2 regions of the Microbulbifer celer genome follow, and region 2 is predicted to be linked to the other one. Evidence: predicted binding sites of a transcription regulator. Region 2 holds the regulator's gene; the other holds the start of a gene.
What was found. Region 2 encodes sigma-54, which starts transcription at its own class of promoters, with help from an activator protein. Its sites were predicted from a motif close to TGGCACANNNNTTGCNNT; they were not measured.

Region 1 (7,772 bases), 370 kb from region 2:
TGCCGGGCCTCGCCGGGTATTTCCAGAAAACCTTTCTGACGAGAAATGCGGCGCTCGGAATTGGTCACGGTACCGTTTTTTTCGCCCCATGTGGTGGCCGGCAACAACAGGTCCGCGCAGCGGGCGGTGTCGGTGTCGCCGACGCAATCGGAGACGATCACCGTGGGACATTTTCTCAGGGCAGCGGCGACCTTGCGTGCGTCCGGCATGCTGACCGCTGGATTGGTGGCCATGATCCACACCGCCTTCACCTTGCCGCTGTCGATGGCATCGAACAGATCCACCGCTTTCAGGCCCGGGCCTTTGGCCATATTGGATGCCTGCCAGAAACGGCCCACGCGGTTGATATTGTCGTCACTGAAATCCATGTGGGCGGCGAGCATATTCGCCAGTCCGCCCACCTCACGCCCGCCCATGGCATTGGGCTGGCCGGTGATGGAGAAGGGACCACAACCGGGCTTGCCGATGCGGCCGGTGGCCAGGTGGCAGTTGATGATGGAATTGTTTTTATCGGTACCGCTGCTGGACTGATTGACGCCCTGGGAATAGAAGCTGACAGCTTTTTCCGTGGAGCGGAACAGCTCGTAAAACGCCAGCAGCTGGTCCAACGCCACACTGCAGTATTCTGCCACCTTCTCCGGCGTCCACTCCGCTGCTGCGTACAGCGCGTCGGTGAAGTGCTCGGTGTGATTGTCGATAAATGTCTGATCCAGCGCACCGTATTCTGTTAAATAGTGCAGCAGACCATTGAACAGCGCGCCGTCGCTACCCGGCGTAATCGCCAGATGCAGATCCGCCATTTCACTGGTCGCACTAGCGCGCGGGTCCACCACCACCAGCCTGGCTTTCCCCGCCTGCATGCGCTGGAACAGGATCGGATGGGTCCAGGCCGCATTGGAACCGATCAACACCACCAGCTCCGCCTCGTCCAGATCCTCGTAATTACACGGCACCGCATCCGCACCCAGTGCGCGCTTGTACGCCGCTACCGCGGAAGACATACACAGGCGGGAATTGGTATCCACATTCGCCGTGCCGATAAAGCCCTTCATCAGCTTGTTGGCAACGTAATAGTCTTCCGTCAACAACTGCCCGGACAGATAAAACGCCACCGAATCCGGCCCGTATTCATCGATCGTGGCACGCAGCTTCGACGCCGCGTAGTCCAGCGCCGTGTCCCAATCGCAGTCACTACCGTGCAACTGCGGCTTCAACAGACGCCCGTGATTACCCAGGGTATCCGCCAGCGAAGAGCCCTTCACACAAAGCTTGCCGTGGTTGGCCGGATGCTGCTCATCGCCCTGAATGCGAATGACCGGGTCACCGTCGCCCGGCTGCAACGCCTGTGTCGCGGCAACCCCACAACCCACGCCACAATACGGACAGGTCGTACAGGACTTACGGGCACTGAACAGTTCTGTTAAAGCCATCTTTCACTGCTTATTGTTATCAAAACTTTTACTGATCGATCTTGATCAGCACATCATTACCGTCAAACGCCACCGGGAAAGTTGCCAGCCTGATGTCCTCTTCCTCCAGGCACTGACCATCGGTCAGACGATAATGCTGCTTGTACAGTGGCGAAGCGACGGTCAATACTTCATCGACCTCCGCCACAATACCGCGGCCGATCACACCGGCATTGGCAATCGGATCCCAGTTATCGATAGCGAATAACTGGGGCTCCTGATCGGGAATAAAAAATAGGGCAACCTGTTGATCGCCCACAAGAGCACACACTCCGGAATTGGCTACAAGATCTGATCGCTTGCAGACTTGCAGCCACTCGGCGCGGGTTATGGCAACTTCGCTCATTCTGGTTCTCCACATCTGTATGGAAAGAGTAGGGTGGTGAAATTCTTGATTTTGGTGTTCTTATTCAGCCTCAGTGGGGCTGGATTCCGTACCGGATCGAGTCCGGCTTGACGGCGCCGGAATGACGAAAATATTTACTTGAATACGGAGCCGAACACTTCGATGCAAAGGTGGAGCACCGGGTGTAAGGTTTCAGGAGCGTCGCAAACAGGATGTTTGCGCCGCAGCTTACATGGATGTATTCACAGCGGTCCTGAAACCTTACACCCGGTGCTCCACCGCCACTGCGTGTAAAAAAACCAGCGGCAGGGCAGAAAATACTAGGCCGGCTCGGCAATCTTGACGATCTCTTCCTCGGTAGCCGGGCGGCGCTGATCGCGCTCTTCCACGAAGACAATCTTTTCGTCCTTCTCATCGGTATTCACAAACTGGCGGAAGCGCTTCAGCATCTCCGGATCATTGATCGCCGTCTTCCACTCGCACTGGTAAGTACCGACCACATTGCCCATCTGACGCTCCAGCTCCTCGCAGATACCCAACTTATCCTCGATCACCACCTCACGCAGATAATCCAGGCCACCCTCCAGGTTCTCCAGCCACACCGACGTCCGCTGCAACTTATCCGCCGTGCGCACATAAAACATCAGAATACGATCGATATACTTAATCAGCGTCACATCATCCAGATCCGTCGCAAACAGATCAGCATGGCGCGGGCGCATACCACCGTTGCCACAGACAAACAGATTCCAACCATTCTCCGTTGCAATCACACCGATATCCTTACTCTGCGCCTCCGCACACTCACGGGTACAACCGGACACCGCCATCTTGATCTTGTGCGGCGAACGCAGCCCCTTGTAGCGGTTCTCAACCGTCAGCGCCATACCCACACTGTCCTGCACACCGAAGCGACACCAGGTAGAACCGACACAGGACTTCACCGTACGCAGAGACTTGCCGTAAGCATGGCCCGTCTCAAAGCCCGCATCGATCAGCTCGCGCCAGATCTCCGGCAACTCCTCCAACCGGGCACCGAACAGATCCACCCGCTGACCACCGGTAATCTTCGTGTACAGATCGTATTTCTTTGCCACCTGGCCCAGCACAATCAGCTTGTCCGGGGTAATTTCACCGCCCGGCACACGCGGTACCACAGAATAGGTACCGTTCTTCTGCATATTGGCCATAAACGTATCGTTGGTGTCCTGCAGACCAACGTGGGGTTTTTCCAGGATGTGATCGTTCCAAAGGGAAGCAAAAATGGAAGCCGCGGTAGGCTTGCAGATTTCACAGCCCCTACCGGAGCCGTGCTTCTTCAGTAACTCGTCGAAAGTCTTGATCTCTTCCACCTGTACCATGTGGAAAATTTCCTGACGGGTATAGGGGAAGTGGGGGCACAGGTCGTTATTGACCTCCATACCCAGCGCCGCCAGTTCCGTATCCACCACATTTTTCAGTAGCGCGGAACAACCGCCGCAACCGGTTGCCGCTTTGGTGCAATCTTTGACCTCGCCCACAGAGCAGCAACCGCCCTGTACCGCGCCGACGATATCGCCCTTGCTCACGTTGTGGCAGGAACAGATAGTGGCGGTATCCGGTAGTGCATCGGCACCGAGGGCGGGCGCGGCGCCATCCAGTGCCGGTAGAATCAACTGTTCCGGGTGCTCCGGCAGATCCATATCGTTCAGGTGATACTGCAGCAGGGTGTCGTAATCGGCGGCGTCGCCCACCAGCACCGCACCGCGCAGTTTCTTGCCTTCGCTGTCGGTGATCATGCGCTTGTACACGCCGGTCTGTTCATCCACGAAGGTAATTGCAGCGGATCCTTCGGCGCGGCCGTGGGCATCGCCGATGGAGCCCACATCCACACCCAGCAGCTTCAGCTTGGTACTCATGTCCGCGCCGTTGAACTCACCGGCTTCACCACACAGCAGAGATACCGCGGTGCGGGCCATGGTGTAGCCCGGAGCCACCAGGCCGTAGATGAAGTTGTTGAACAGGGCACATTCGCCGATGGCAAAAATATTCTTGTCCGACGTGCGGCAGTGATTGTCGATCACGATACCGCCGCGCTCGCCCAGCTCAATGCCGGCAGATTTTGCCAGTGAGTCTTCCGGACGGATACCGGCGGAGAAGACGATCAGATCGGTTTTCAGTTCTTTGTCGCCTTTGAACTGCATACGCAGACGGCCGCCATCAACCTCCTCAATCAATTCGGTAGCGGTGCTGGTGTGTACCGTCACACCCAGATCTTCAATTTTCTCCCGCAGCAGGTTGGAACCGCCTTCATCCAGCTGGACCGACATCAGGCCGGGGGCAAATTCCACCACATGGGCTTCCAGACCCAGTTGCTTCAGCGCGTTGGCCGCCTCAAGGCCCAGCAGACCGCCGCCAACAACCACGCCTATCTTGCCGTCTTTGGCCGCGGCCTGGATTTTGTCGAGATCTTCCAGGGTGCGGTAGACAAAGCACTTGTCGTGTTTGTGGCCGGGAATGGGCGGAACAAAGGGATAGGAGCCGGTAGCCAGCACCAGGTGATCGTAGGGTTCAGAAGCACCGCTGGCGGAAGTGACGACTTTGGCCTCGCGGTCGATGCTGACAGCCGCATCATTCAGGCGCAGGTCGTAACCCCATTCGCGGTACTGTTCAACCTTGCCCATGGCCAGGTCGTCCGCGGTACGGCCGCCGAAATATTCAGAGAGGTGTACCCGGTCGTACGCGGGGCGGGGTTCGGCGCAGAATACCAACACGTCGAACATTTCCCGCTCGGGGCGGTTCGCCAGTTGTTCCAGGAAGTGGTGACCCACCATGCCGTTGCCGATGACGACGATTTTTTGCTTAACCATAATCTCTGCCGTTGCTGTCTGAAGTTCACGGCAGGAAGGAAAGGGCGTGGGGCGGGTGTCAGCGCAGCACGGACGTTCCCTCTTCTCTGCCGAAGAGTTTCAGGCGCCGTTGCCTTGCTAAAAAATTTGGAATTGTGTTTAAGGTTATTCAATCTCTGTGCCAACTCCGGAAGGGCACCGGATAGTGGGGAATCCGCAGGGATTGTGAGAAAAAACGATGATTGCGCACCCAGCGATGCACCAAGTTGGTGTGCAGTTTGTTTTTTCGCCCCAGGATGGCACTTTCCTGTCTGAAAGTGCCAGGGGAGATGTCATCAGAGAAAGTGCAGCAGGTGAGACAGTAACAACAGCAGCGCAATCAGTTGCCAGAACAGTAATGGATTACGCTCCATCAGCGGCGCCTTGTTCCTGCTGATGAACTTCTTGTTGGGCGTGCCGAGATCGTGCACCATTTCCGAAAGCGCCGGGTAACGATACTGTGGGTCCGGAGCACAGGCCCGACGCAAGGCGCCGTCTACCCATTCCGGCAGGTCCTCGCGACGCTGACAGGCGCTGATATAACGCAGGCTGGCGTAATTCTTCAGCCGGTACTGACTGCTGCCGAAGCGCTCCTTATATGGGTATTCGCCGGTGAGCATCTCGTAGCAGATTATTCCCAGGGAAAATATATCCGAGCGATGGCTCGCGGCATCGGAGATGAAGTATTCCGGGGCACAGTAATTTTTGCTTCCCGGTGGCGCACTGTCCTGGTAGCGCAGCAACTCCTCAAGCCCTGCCGCGTGGGCACCCCCCAGGTCGATCAGTTTCAGGCGACCACTGTTATCCACCATGATATTTTCCGGCTTCAGGTCTCCGTGCACAATTTCCAGTCGCTGCAACCGGCGCAACGCACTCACCAGCTGCTGGACCATATTGCGCACCTGATCCAGTGCTGGCTCCGGATTCAGCTGCATCCACTGCCGCAGGTTCTGGCCTTCCACATACTCCATTACATGGTAGAGAAAGCGGCGATCCTTCTTCGGCGGGAAGATTTTCACCACTCCGGGGTGATCCAGCCGGCGCCCAGTCCACTCCTCGGCGATAAAGCGCTCGATGTAGGTCGGATCATCGACGAAATTTTCCGACGGCGCCTTCAGCGCCCGCAGCGCATCCGTTTCCATATCTCGCACCAGGTACAGGTAGCTGCGGCTGGAAGCATGGAGTTCCTGCAAAACCTCGAAGCCATCAATCCTGTTCCCGGCCTGTAGCGGTGGCGGAAAGGGCAGCTGACGGGTCGCCAGCATCAGATCATCCGTCTCCGGAGACTCGAGTGCATTCACCCGGCACAGCGCTACGCTCAGATTATCCTTACTGCCGTTTTCCAGTGCCGCAGTGATCAGTGGACGCGTGGACTCCAGGCTGTGCTCGGACAGAATCTGTGCGAACAGCGGCTGCGGCACAAAATCGTGAATCCCGTCCGTAGTCACACAAAACAGGTCCCCCGTCTCCAGTGGCTCCTGTCGGTAATCCACCTCGATATGCGCATCCATCCCCAGCGCCCGGCTCAGAAAAGTGCGCCCCGGCCCCAGCGTACGGCTGTGATCCCGCGTCAGACACTCCAGCCTGCCATCCCGCAGCCGGTAAATCCGCGAATCCCCGATATGAATCAGATGCGCCGTCGCCCCTTTTAGCACCACCGCAGAAAACGTCGTCAGCCAACCCCGCTGCACCTCATCCGCACCACCGCTCTGGCGATACAACCAACCGTTCAACGCGTGCAACACCCGCGCCGCCGCCTGATTCACCGACCACGAATCCGGCGTACTGTAATAGTCGGAAATAAACCCACTCACCGCCGCCCGCGCCGCCGCCCCGCCGGCCTCCGCACTGCCCACCCCATCGGCAATCGCCGCCAGCGAACCGCGATAACGCAACTCACTGCCGCTTGCCCGATAGACCGCCACCGCATCATCGTTATAGGCGCGCTGGCCGGACTCGGTGGCAGTGGCGAACTCCAGTTTTTCCATGGTCGTGGATTGTGTGTAGGGTTCAGGCAATGTCGTTTCGCAGATATCTTTCAAAATAGGTGGTTACTAGTATGAAGGTTGATGTGAAGCCGGGTGCTGGTAAGCCTTTGCAGGACCTTCAAAAACAGGATGTTTTTGCAGAGCCCCCATGGATGGGTTGAGGGGGGGCGCCTAGCTCGTGTCCTGCAAAGGCTTACCAGCACTCGGCGCCCGGAACGAGTTCCGGAGCGCGATAAAATCCAGAATCAGGCAACATCAATCAATGAAACACTGCCATCGGGCATGACTTCTGCCATCTGGCCTTCCGGTTCTTCCAGGAACAGCAGCGTTACAAAGCCCAGCACCGCCGTACTCGCAATCACCAGAAAGAACGTCTCATAAGAGACCATACTCAAAATCGTTAGATAAAACACCGCGCCCACATTCCCGTAGGCACCCGTCATCCCCGCAATCTGACCCGTCAGACGACGCTTGATCAACGGCACCACCGCAAACACCGCCCCCTCACCAGACTGCACAAAGAAAGAGCACGCCATCGCCGCAGCCACCGCCAGATACAACGGCCACTCGGCATCGATTGTACTCATCACAAAATACCCGATCGCCAGGCCCGCAGTCAGAATCAGCAGCGTACTCTTGCGCCCGAAGCGATCACTGATCAGACCGCCCGCCGGGCGCGACATCAGGTTCATGAACGCATACGCCGAAGCCAGCAAACCCGCCTGCACCGGATCCAGGGTAAACGTCTCCGAGAAAAACAACGGCAGCATGGAGATGACCGCAAGCTCGGAACCAAAAGTGGCAAAGTACAGAATATTCAGCACCGCCACCTGCTTGAACTTGTAACGGTGTATCGGCTCCGGCAGCTTCACGAAAACTTCTTTATTGATGTCGTAACACTTCTTCGCATCAAACACATAGAGCGCGGCGAGCGAGAGATAGATCGCAATGGCCAGCGGCATCGCCAGCATATCCACACCCGCCGGAGACAGCTTCCAGGTCAGCAGTGCCAGTGCCGCATACATCGGAATCTTCATGATCAGCAGCAGCACAAAATCCGAAGGGCTGGAAACCTCCATACCGCCAATTTTTTTCGGCTTGA
Region 2 (7,772 bases):
TGACCCTACTGCCGCTACTCAAACGTCTGGGTATCCCCTTGGTGAGCATGACAGGAAAAGCGGATTCACCGCTGGCCCAATCTGCAGATGTCAACCTGAACATTGCGGTGGATACCGAGGCCTGCCCACTCAATCTGGCCCCCACCTCCTCGACCACCGTCACCCTGGTAATGGGCGACGCTCTGGCAGTAGCACTGCTCGAAGCCCGCGGCTTTACCGCTGAAGACTTCGCCTTTTCTCATCCAGGCGGTGCACTGGGACGACAGCTGCTGCTCAAGGTGGATGATGTGATGCACAAGGGAGACGAGCTCCCCCAGGTCAGCCCCGACACCCTCCTGTCCACAGCGCTGCTGGAAATGACCAGCAAGGGGTTCGGCATGACCACCATCGTAGATACCGCCGGCCAGCTGCTGGGAGTCTTCACCGACGGCGACCTGCGTCGGGTCATCGACCAGCAGATTGAGCTGGGTACCGCCACTATGGATCAGGTGATGAGCCGGCATCCGAAAACTGTGTCAGCGCAAACCCTGGCAGCACAGGCCCTGCGGATAATGGAAGACAACAAGATCACCGCGCTGGTTGTCGAAGATCCCGAGAATCACCCTGTAGGCCTGCTGCATATGCACGACATTTTGCGCGCGGGCGTTATCTGAACCCAACCAATAGCTGAACAAACTTCCCGTAGCTTGCACCACACTGTACCTGCAGCGGGCAGGCGACGGATAACGCGAAAACTGAAAGTGCGGCAGATAAGTGCGGCAAACACCTGAAACCACTAAGGAACACACGTGATCCCGGAAGAGATCCTGCAACAGAAGCTCGCCAAAGTACGCCACCTTGTCCTCGACGTCGATGGTGTCCTTACCGACGGCAAACTGTATTTCGACAACAGCGGCAACGAACTGAAAACTTTTCACACCCTGGACGGTCACGGTATTAAGATGCTGCAACAATCCGGTGTGGCGGTTGCCATTATCACCGGCCGCCGCAGTGGCCTGGTGGAGAAACGCGCGCACGATCTGGGGATCACCCGCTTGATCCAGGGCCGCGAAGACAAATATACCGCCTTCAAAGAGCTCTTCGCCGGAGAAAGCTACGACCTGGACAACATCGCCTATATTGGCGATGACTATCCGGATCTTCAGGTCATGACCCGGATCGGTTGCCCGATTGCAGTCCCCAATGCCGCGCCGCCAGTGCTGGAGCGCGCAATCTGGGTAACCACCCGGCAGGGCGGCGAAGGCGCCGTACGCGAGGTATGCGACCGCATCATGCAGGCCCAGGGCACATTTGATGCCGCCCTCGCCCCCTATATTGCGGAATAAGCAGTCACTGAACAGACAGTCACTGCACAAACAACCCCACGGCAATCCGCCCGTTTAACGGAAACAAGACTCAGGAAACAAGCCTACATGCGCACCTGGCTGCCACTGGTCATTGTGGTCTCACTGATTACCCTCGGACTCTGGTTTGTCGAGAGCCCGAGCCAGCCCCTGCTCGGCAAACGCCCGACTCAGCAGCAGCACAACAAGGCCCCGGACCTGGTTATCCGCGATGCCCGCACCCGCCATTACGGTGTAGAAGGCACCCTCGCCTATCAGGTGGACGCGGACCGCATCACTTTTTTCCAGTTTGCCCGCCGCGACCGCGCCGAACTGACGGAGCCCCGCATGATGTTCTATCAGGGAGAGGACTCCCGCTGGCGCACGGAATCCCGCACCGGTACCGCCATCAACAACGGACAGCGCGTAATCCTGAAAGGCAAGGTTGTGGTCAGCGAAATGCCACAGCCAGGCATCACCCTGCGCACGGATGAAATTGTACTCAAGCCCCGGGATGAATTCGCCGAAACGGACAAAGTTGTTACCATTAGTGACGGCGTCAACCGCACCACCGGCAAGGGCATGCGGGCTGACCTCAAACAAGACAAGGTAGAAATTCTGGCCAATGTGGAAAGCCGCTATGAAACCCATTGAATCCGCCCTCCCTCTGAAGCTGGCGCTGGGCACTGCCCTGCTGGTCTCTGCTCTACTCGGCAACCCCGCGCTGGCGCTACCTGGCGACCGCCAACAGCCGGTCAAGGTGTCGGCGGATAAACTCGAAGCCAATCGCAGTCAAAACCTGTCGGTCTATATCGGCAATGTGGTCATCACCCAGGGCTCCATGCAGATTCGCGCGGACCGGGTGGAAGTGCACGGCAACCCGGAAGGAGAGATCAACAAGGTAATCGCCACCGGCAAGCCAGCCCACTTCCAGCAGCAAGTGAAAGAGAGCACCAGCCCGGTAAAAGCCCGCGCACAGAAAATTGAATTCATGGTGGGCAAGGATTCCCTACTACTGACCGGCCAGGCCCATGTGGATCGCGATGGCAACACCCTGACCGCTGAACGGATCGATTATGACCTCAACAGTGAACAGATGCAGGCCCAGGGACGCTCGGAAAAAGAGCGGGTAGAAATGATCTGGAAACCGGAGTCCAAGCCGCAACCAGACAACAATCAATAAGTCCCTGATCAGTACCCCCTGACAGCAGCCCTCACCCCGCCGGACAGACTGCCCGGCGGATGCCACTGCAGCTCGCGGCGCCACTGGTACAGAGCCACTCCATCAGTCATGATTTAACCGCGGCGATAGCAGCCCCGGGAATTGCGGAAAATATTATGCCAACGCTGAGAGCGTTACATCTCGCCAAACAGTACAAGAAGCGCAAAGTCGTACAGGACGTGTCCGTCAGCGTCACCAGCGGTCAGGTCGTTGGTCTTCTGGGACCGAATGGCGCCGGCAAAACCACCTGCTTCTACATGATTGCCGGGCTGGTCCAGGCCGACGCCGGACAGGTTCTGATTGACGGCGAAGACATTACCAGCCTGTCCATGCACGGACGCGCACGCAAGGGTATCGGCTACCTGCCCCAGGAAGCCTCGGTTTTCCGCCGCCTGTCCGTACAGGACAATATTCTGGCCATCCTGGAAACCCGCAAGGACCTGAACCGCAGCCAGCGGCAGGAACAGCTGGAAGCCCTACTGAAGGAGTTCACCATTACCCATATCCGGGCAAGCCTGGGTATGGCCCTCTCCGGTGGTGAGCGCCGCCGGGTGGAAATCGCACGCGCACTGGCCACCAACCCCGCGTTTGTACTGCTGGACGAACCCTTCGCCGGGGTCGACCCCATCTCGGTGGGAGATATCAAGCAGATCATCCGACACTTGCGAGACCGGGGTATCGGCGTTCTGATCACCGATCACAACGTGCGCGAAACCCTGGATATCTGCGAAACCGCCTATATCGTCAGCGAGGGTCACATCATCGCCTCCGGCGCCCCCGCCGATGTACTGGCCAACAAGCAGGTACGCGATGTCTACCTGGGACACGAGTTCACAATTTGAGCGACTTTCGCATCAGTCATCCTCAACTTTGCCAGTCAGGTTGACGCTCATCACACTAATCACTTTTTCCTACCAGCACTGCTGATATTTTCGGCACACTTTTTGCTTGTGTTCCGTTTTTCTCCGGGGTAGTCTGCAGAAATCGAGTAATACGCCGCCCACTGTTCGGCGAAATCGCCTTTTGCCAGCATTTTCTGCGAATACAACCCTATGAAGCAGTCACTCCAGTTAAAACTCGGCACCCAGCTGACCATGACGCCCCAGCTGCAACAGGCCATTCGCCTGCTGCAGCTGTCGACGCTGGATCTACAACAGGAGATCCAGTCCGCGCTCGACAGCAATCCGCTCCTGGAATCCGAACAGGATGATCACGGCAGTGAAGCCGAACCCCAGCAACAGAACCAGCAGCAGGCCGAACCCCAGAACAACGGACAGGACAGCGCCGGCGAACGCAGCGAATCCACTGCCGATAGCGCCAATGGTACCGATGGTGCCGACGGCGACTGGAGCAGCGAAATTCCCGATGACCTGCCGGTGGACACCCACTGGGACGACATCTACACCAGCAGTTCCAGCTACACCGGTGAAGGCGACGAACTGTCACTGGACCAGCGCAATGCGGTCTCGGAGAGCCTGCGGGACCACCTCCAATGGCAACTGAACCTCACCGCACTGTCCGATGCCGACAAACAGATCGGTGAGTTGCTGATCGACGCCATCTCAACCAGCGGCTTTCTGGAGATCCCGACCGAAGAACTGGCCGCCGCCCAACAGGTGGACGAGGATGAAGTTCTCGCGGTCCTGAAAACCATTCAGCAATTCGAACCGGTCGGCTGTGGCGCCCGCGACCTGCGCGAAAGCCTGTTATTACAGCTGCAACAACTGCCGGATCACACCCCCTGGTTGCCCCAGGCGTTGATCGTAGTGGAGCAATACCTGGATCTGCTGGGCAAGCGCGACTTCCGCCAGCTGAGCCGGCGTACCCGCCTGAGCGAAGCGCAACTGGGCGAGGTCATGCGCCTGATCCAGACCCTGACCCCTTATCCCGGTGAGGCCTTTGGTGGCGAGGAGCCACATTACGTGGTGCCGGACGTAATCGTCAGCCGTAAACAGCAGCGCTGGGTAGTGGAACTGAACCCTGAAACCACCCCCAAGCTGCGTATCAATGACACCTATGCTGCGCTGATCAAACGCGCTGACAACTCCAGCGAGAACAATTACCTGCGTGACAATCTGCAGGAGGCGCGCTGGTTTCTGAAAAGCCTGCAGAGCCGCCACGAGACCCTGCTCAAAGTGGCCAGCTGCATTGTAGAAAAACAACAGGGCTTTTTTGAACAGGGACCGGAAGCAATGAAACCCATGGTGCTGGCCAATGTGGCAGAAACCATCGGCATGCACGAATCCACCATTTCCCGGGTCACCACCCAGAAGTACATGCTCACTCCCCGGGGGGTGTTTGAGCTCAAGTACTTCTTTTCCAGCCACGTAAGTACCGACTCCGGCGAGGACGCCTCCTCCACCGCCATTCGCGCACTGATCCGCAAGCTCATCGATGCCGAACCGCCGCGCAAACCCCTGTCGGACAACAAGATCACCCAGGAGCTGGACACCCAGGGCATCAAGGTCGCTCGCCGCACCGTGGCCAAGTATCGGGAGTCCATGGGCATTCCTTCCTCCAGCGACAGAAAACGGCTGGTTTAGCGACTACCCTGAGAGTGACTCTCTCCCCCAAATCGGTTCTTAGCGCGCCAATCTGCACGACCAATGACCACTGGGCGAGTGTATCCTTCCATTCTGGCGAACTTCCTAGTAGGGTTGCCGCCCTGACAGGGGGTGCCGCCGTTTGTGTTGTACCCGAAGAGGAGAAATCCATGCAGATCAATATCAGTGGCCACCATGTGGAAGTCACACCGGCCATTCGCGATTACTGCCTGAACAAACTGGACAAACTCTCCCGCCACCACGATCTGATCACCAATACCGAGGTGATTCTGTCTGTTGAGAAACTTATCCAGAAAGCCGAGGCCCGTGTACACGTGAACGGCAAGGATGTGTTTGCAGACTCGGAGTCAGAAGACATGTACGCTGCGATCGATGGCCTCACCGATAAACTGGACCGACAGCTTCTCAGACACAAAGAAAAGTTACGCAGTCACCGTTAGATACCAGTAACCGCTAAGTTATGACATTGGAAGCATTACTCTCTCCCCGCCTGAGCCTGTGCCATTTGGCGGGGAGCAGCAAAAAAAAGCTGCTCCTCAATATCGCCCAGGCGATTTCAGAGCAATACCCGGAACTGGACTCCGATACCGTATTCAACCAGCTCGTGGCCCGAGAGCGCCTGGGCTCCACGGGCATCGGTGACGGCGTGGCCATTCCCCACTGCCGTCTGCCGGGCTGCGAAAAGCCGATCGGGGTGCTGTGCACCACATCCCCGGCGGTTGATTTTGATGCCATCGACCGCCAGCCGGTAGACCTGCTGTTTGCCTTGCTGGTACCAGAAGATTCCGAACAGGAACACCTGGATACCCTGGCAGAGATCGCCGCCCTGTTCAGTGACAGTCGCGTGCGCGAAAAGCTGCGTGAGGCGGATTCCAGCGATGCACTCTATGCACTGGCCATCAACAGCGCCGCCGCGGCATAATTAGCAGAATCTTCATTGACAACGCCCGGGCAACCGGGCACTGGGTGGGCAAAACACCAGTAATCCCCACAACCAGCAAGGAGTGCTCGATTCATGCGTCTGGTCATAATCAGTGGTCGCTCGGGCTCCGGTAAAAGCTCAGCCCTGCAACTGCTGGAAGATGTCGGCTTCAATTGTATCGACAACCTTCCCGCCAGCCTGCTGCCGGAACTGGTCAGGCGTGTCTCCGAGGAGCCGCAGCAGGAAAACCGGGAAATCCAGCTCGCGCTCGGTATCGATGCCCGCAACCTGTGGCACGATGTCAACAAGGCCCCCAAGGTCATCCGCGAACTTCGTGAAAGTGGCGTCGACTGCGACGTAGTGTATCTGGACGCCCGCTCCCCGGTGCTGGTACAGCGTTTCAGCGAAACCCGCCGCAAACACCCACTGTCAGACAGCCGCACCCATTTGCTGGAAGCCCTCAACCGCGAGAAAGAGATGCTGGCACCGCTGGCGTCCATGGCCGACCTGGTAGTAGATACCAGCAGCCTCAGCCTGCACCAGCTGCGCGACCAGATAAAATCCCGGGTGGTGGGTAAAGACTCCCCCGGCATGGCCATTCTGTTCCAGTCGTTTGGCTTCAAACACGGCGTGCCGGTAGACGCAGACCTGGTGTTCGATCTGCGCTGCCTGCCCAACCCCTACTGGGTAGAGGAGCTGCGCAACAAAACCGGTATGGACCCGGAGGTAGCGGAGTTTCTGCGCTCCCACGAAGAGACCGAAGCCATGCAACGGGATATCACCCATTTTCTGGAGCGCTGGCTGCCGTCATACCAGCAGAGCAATCGCAGTTACACCTGCGTCGCCATCGGCTGCACCGGCGGCCGGCATCGCTCGGTCTATATGGTGGAGCAGCTCGCGAAGACCTTTGCCAGCCAGTTCAAAAACATACAGATTCGCCACCGCGAGCAACAGAAATAGCCCGGCCCCGGCCAGTAACAGTCACTACAGATCCGTCCATGCAAAAAAGCCGCATCACCATCATCAATAAACTCGGTCTGCACGCCCGCGCCGCAAGCAAACTGGCACAGACCAGCGCACGCTTCTCCTCTGAAGTGAAAGTGTTATGCCAGGGGAAGTCCGTGGACGGCAAAAGCGTGATGGCACTGATGCTGCTGGCGGCCGGAAAAGGCGTCGAGCTGGAACTGGAGATCGATGGCCGCGATGAAGAAGCCGCGCACGAGGCAATCTGCACGCTGATCAACGACCGCTTTGGCGAGGGTGAGTAACCGCCTTCCCGGCGATTTCGCCCCTGAGCCTGTCCCCCGCCTGCGGCAATATCTCCCCGCGCCGCTGGCGGCTATAATCACCCCATTTCGAATCAACGGTTCCGCAGGTATTCCGTGCCCAACAACGCTCCCACCGACATCGAGTTCCGCACCCAGAGCCAACTGGGGGAACTCTATGCGGCCCTGGACAGCGGCACCGGACGTGAAGTGCAGCGCATGCTGCACACCCTGTCCCCGCAGAATATCGCCGAGTTGCTGGAAAGTTCACCGCCACGTATTCGCCAGCTACTGTGGAAGCTGATCGATAGCGACGTTGAGGGGGAAGTACTCCAGGAGCTGCCGGACGAAGTACAGGCACAGATCCTCGCCACCATGGACACCGATGAAATGGTGGCGGTGATGGAAGGGCTCGACGCCGACGACGTGGCAGACCTGCTGCAGCAGCTGCCCGAGCGGGTGATGGGCGAAGTGCTC

Region 1: the regulator sigma-54 is predicted to act here: its motif matches at 4,810-4,827, upstream of nirB (nitrite reductase large subunit NirB).

What each region holds. Positions count from the first base shown of each region.
Region 1 covers NZ_CP087715.1:325,290-333,061, forward strand. The annotation lists gene LPW13_RS01230 (nitrate reductase) at 1-1,430, opposite strand, end outside; gene nirD (nitrite reductase small subunit NirD) at 1,459-1,815, opposite strand; gene nirB (nitrite reductase large subunit NirB) at 2,136-4,664, opposite strand; gene LPW13_RS01245 (bifunctional protein-serine/threonine kinase/phosphatase) at 4,979-6,700, opposite strand; gene LPW13_RS01250 (NarK family nitrate/nitrite MFS transporter) at 6,916-7,772, opposite strand, start outside.
Region 2 covers NZ_CP087715.1:692,425-700,196, reverse strand. The annotation lists gene LPW13_RS02705 (KpsF/GutQ family sugar-phosphate isomerase) at 1-653, shown strand, start outside; gene LPW13_RS02700 (KdsC family phosphatase) at 789-1,325, shown strand; gene lptC (LPS export ABC transporter periplasmic protein LptC) at 1,413-1,976, shown strand; gene lptA (lipopolysaccharide transport periplasmic protein LptA) at 1,963-2,505, shown strand; gene lptB (LPS export ABC transporter ATP-binding protein) at 2,661-3,386, shown strand; gene LPW13_RS02680 (RNA polymerase factor sigma-54) at 3,597-5,087, shown strand; gene hpf (ribosome hibernation-promoting factor, HPF/YfiA family) at 5,258-5,548, shown strand; gene ptsN (PTS IIA-like nitrogen regulatory protein PtsN) at 5,569-6,030, shown strand; gene rapZ (RNase adapter RapZ) at 6,124-6,990, shown strand; gene LPW13_RS02660 (HPr family phosphocarrier protein) at 7,029-7,298, shown strand; gene mgtE (magnesium transporter) at 7,413-7,772, shown strand, end outside.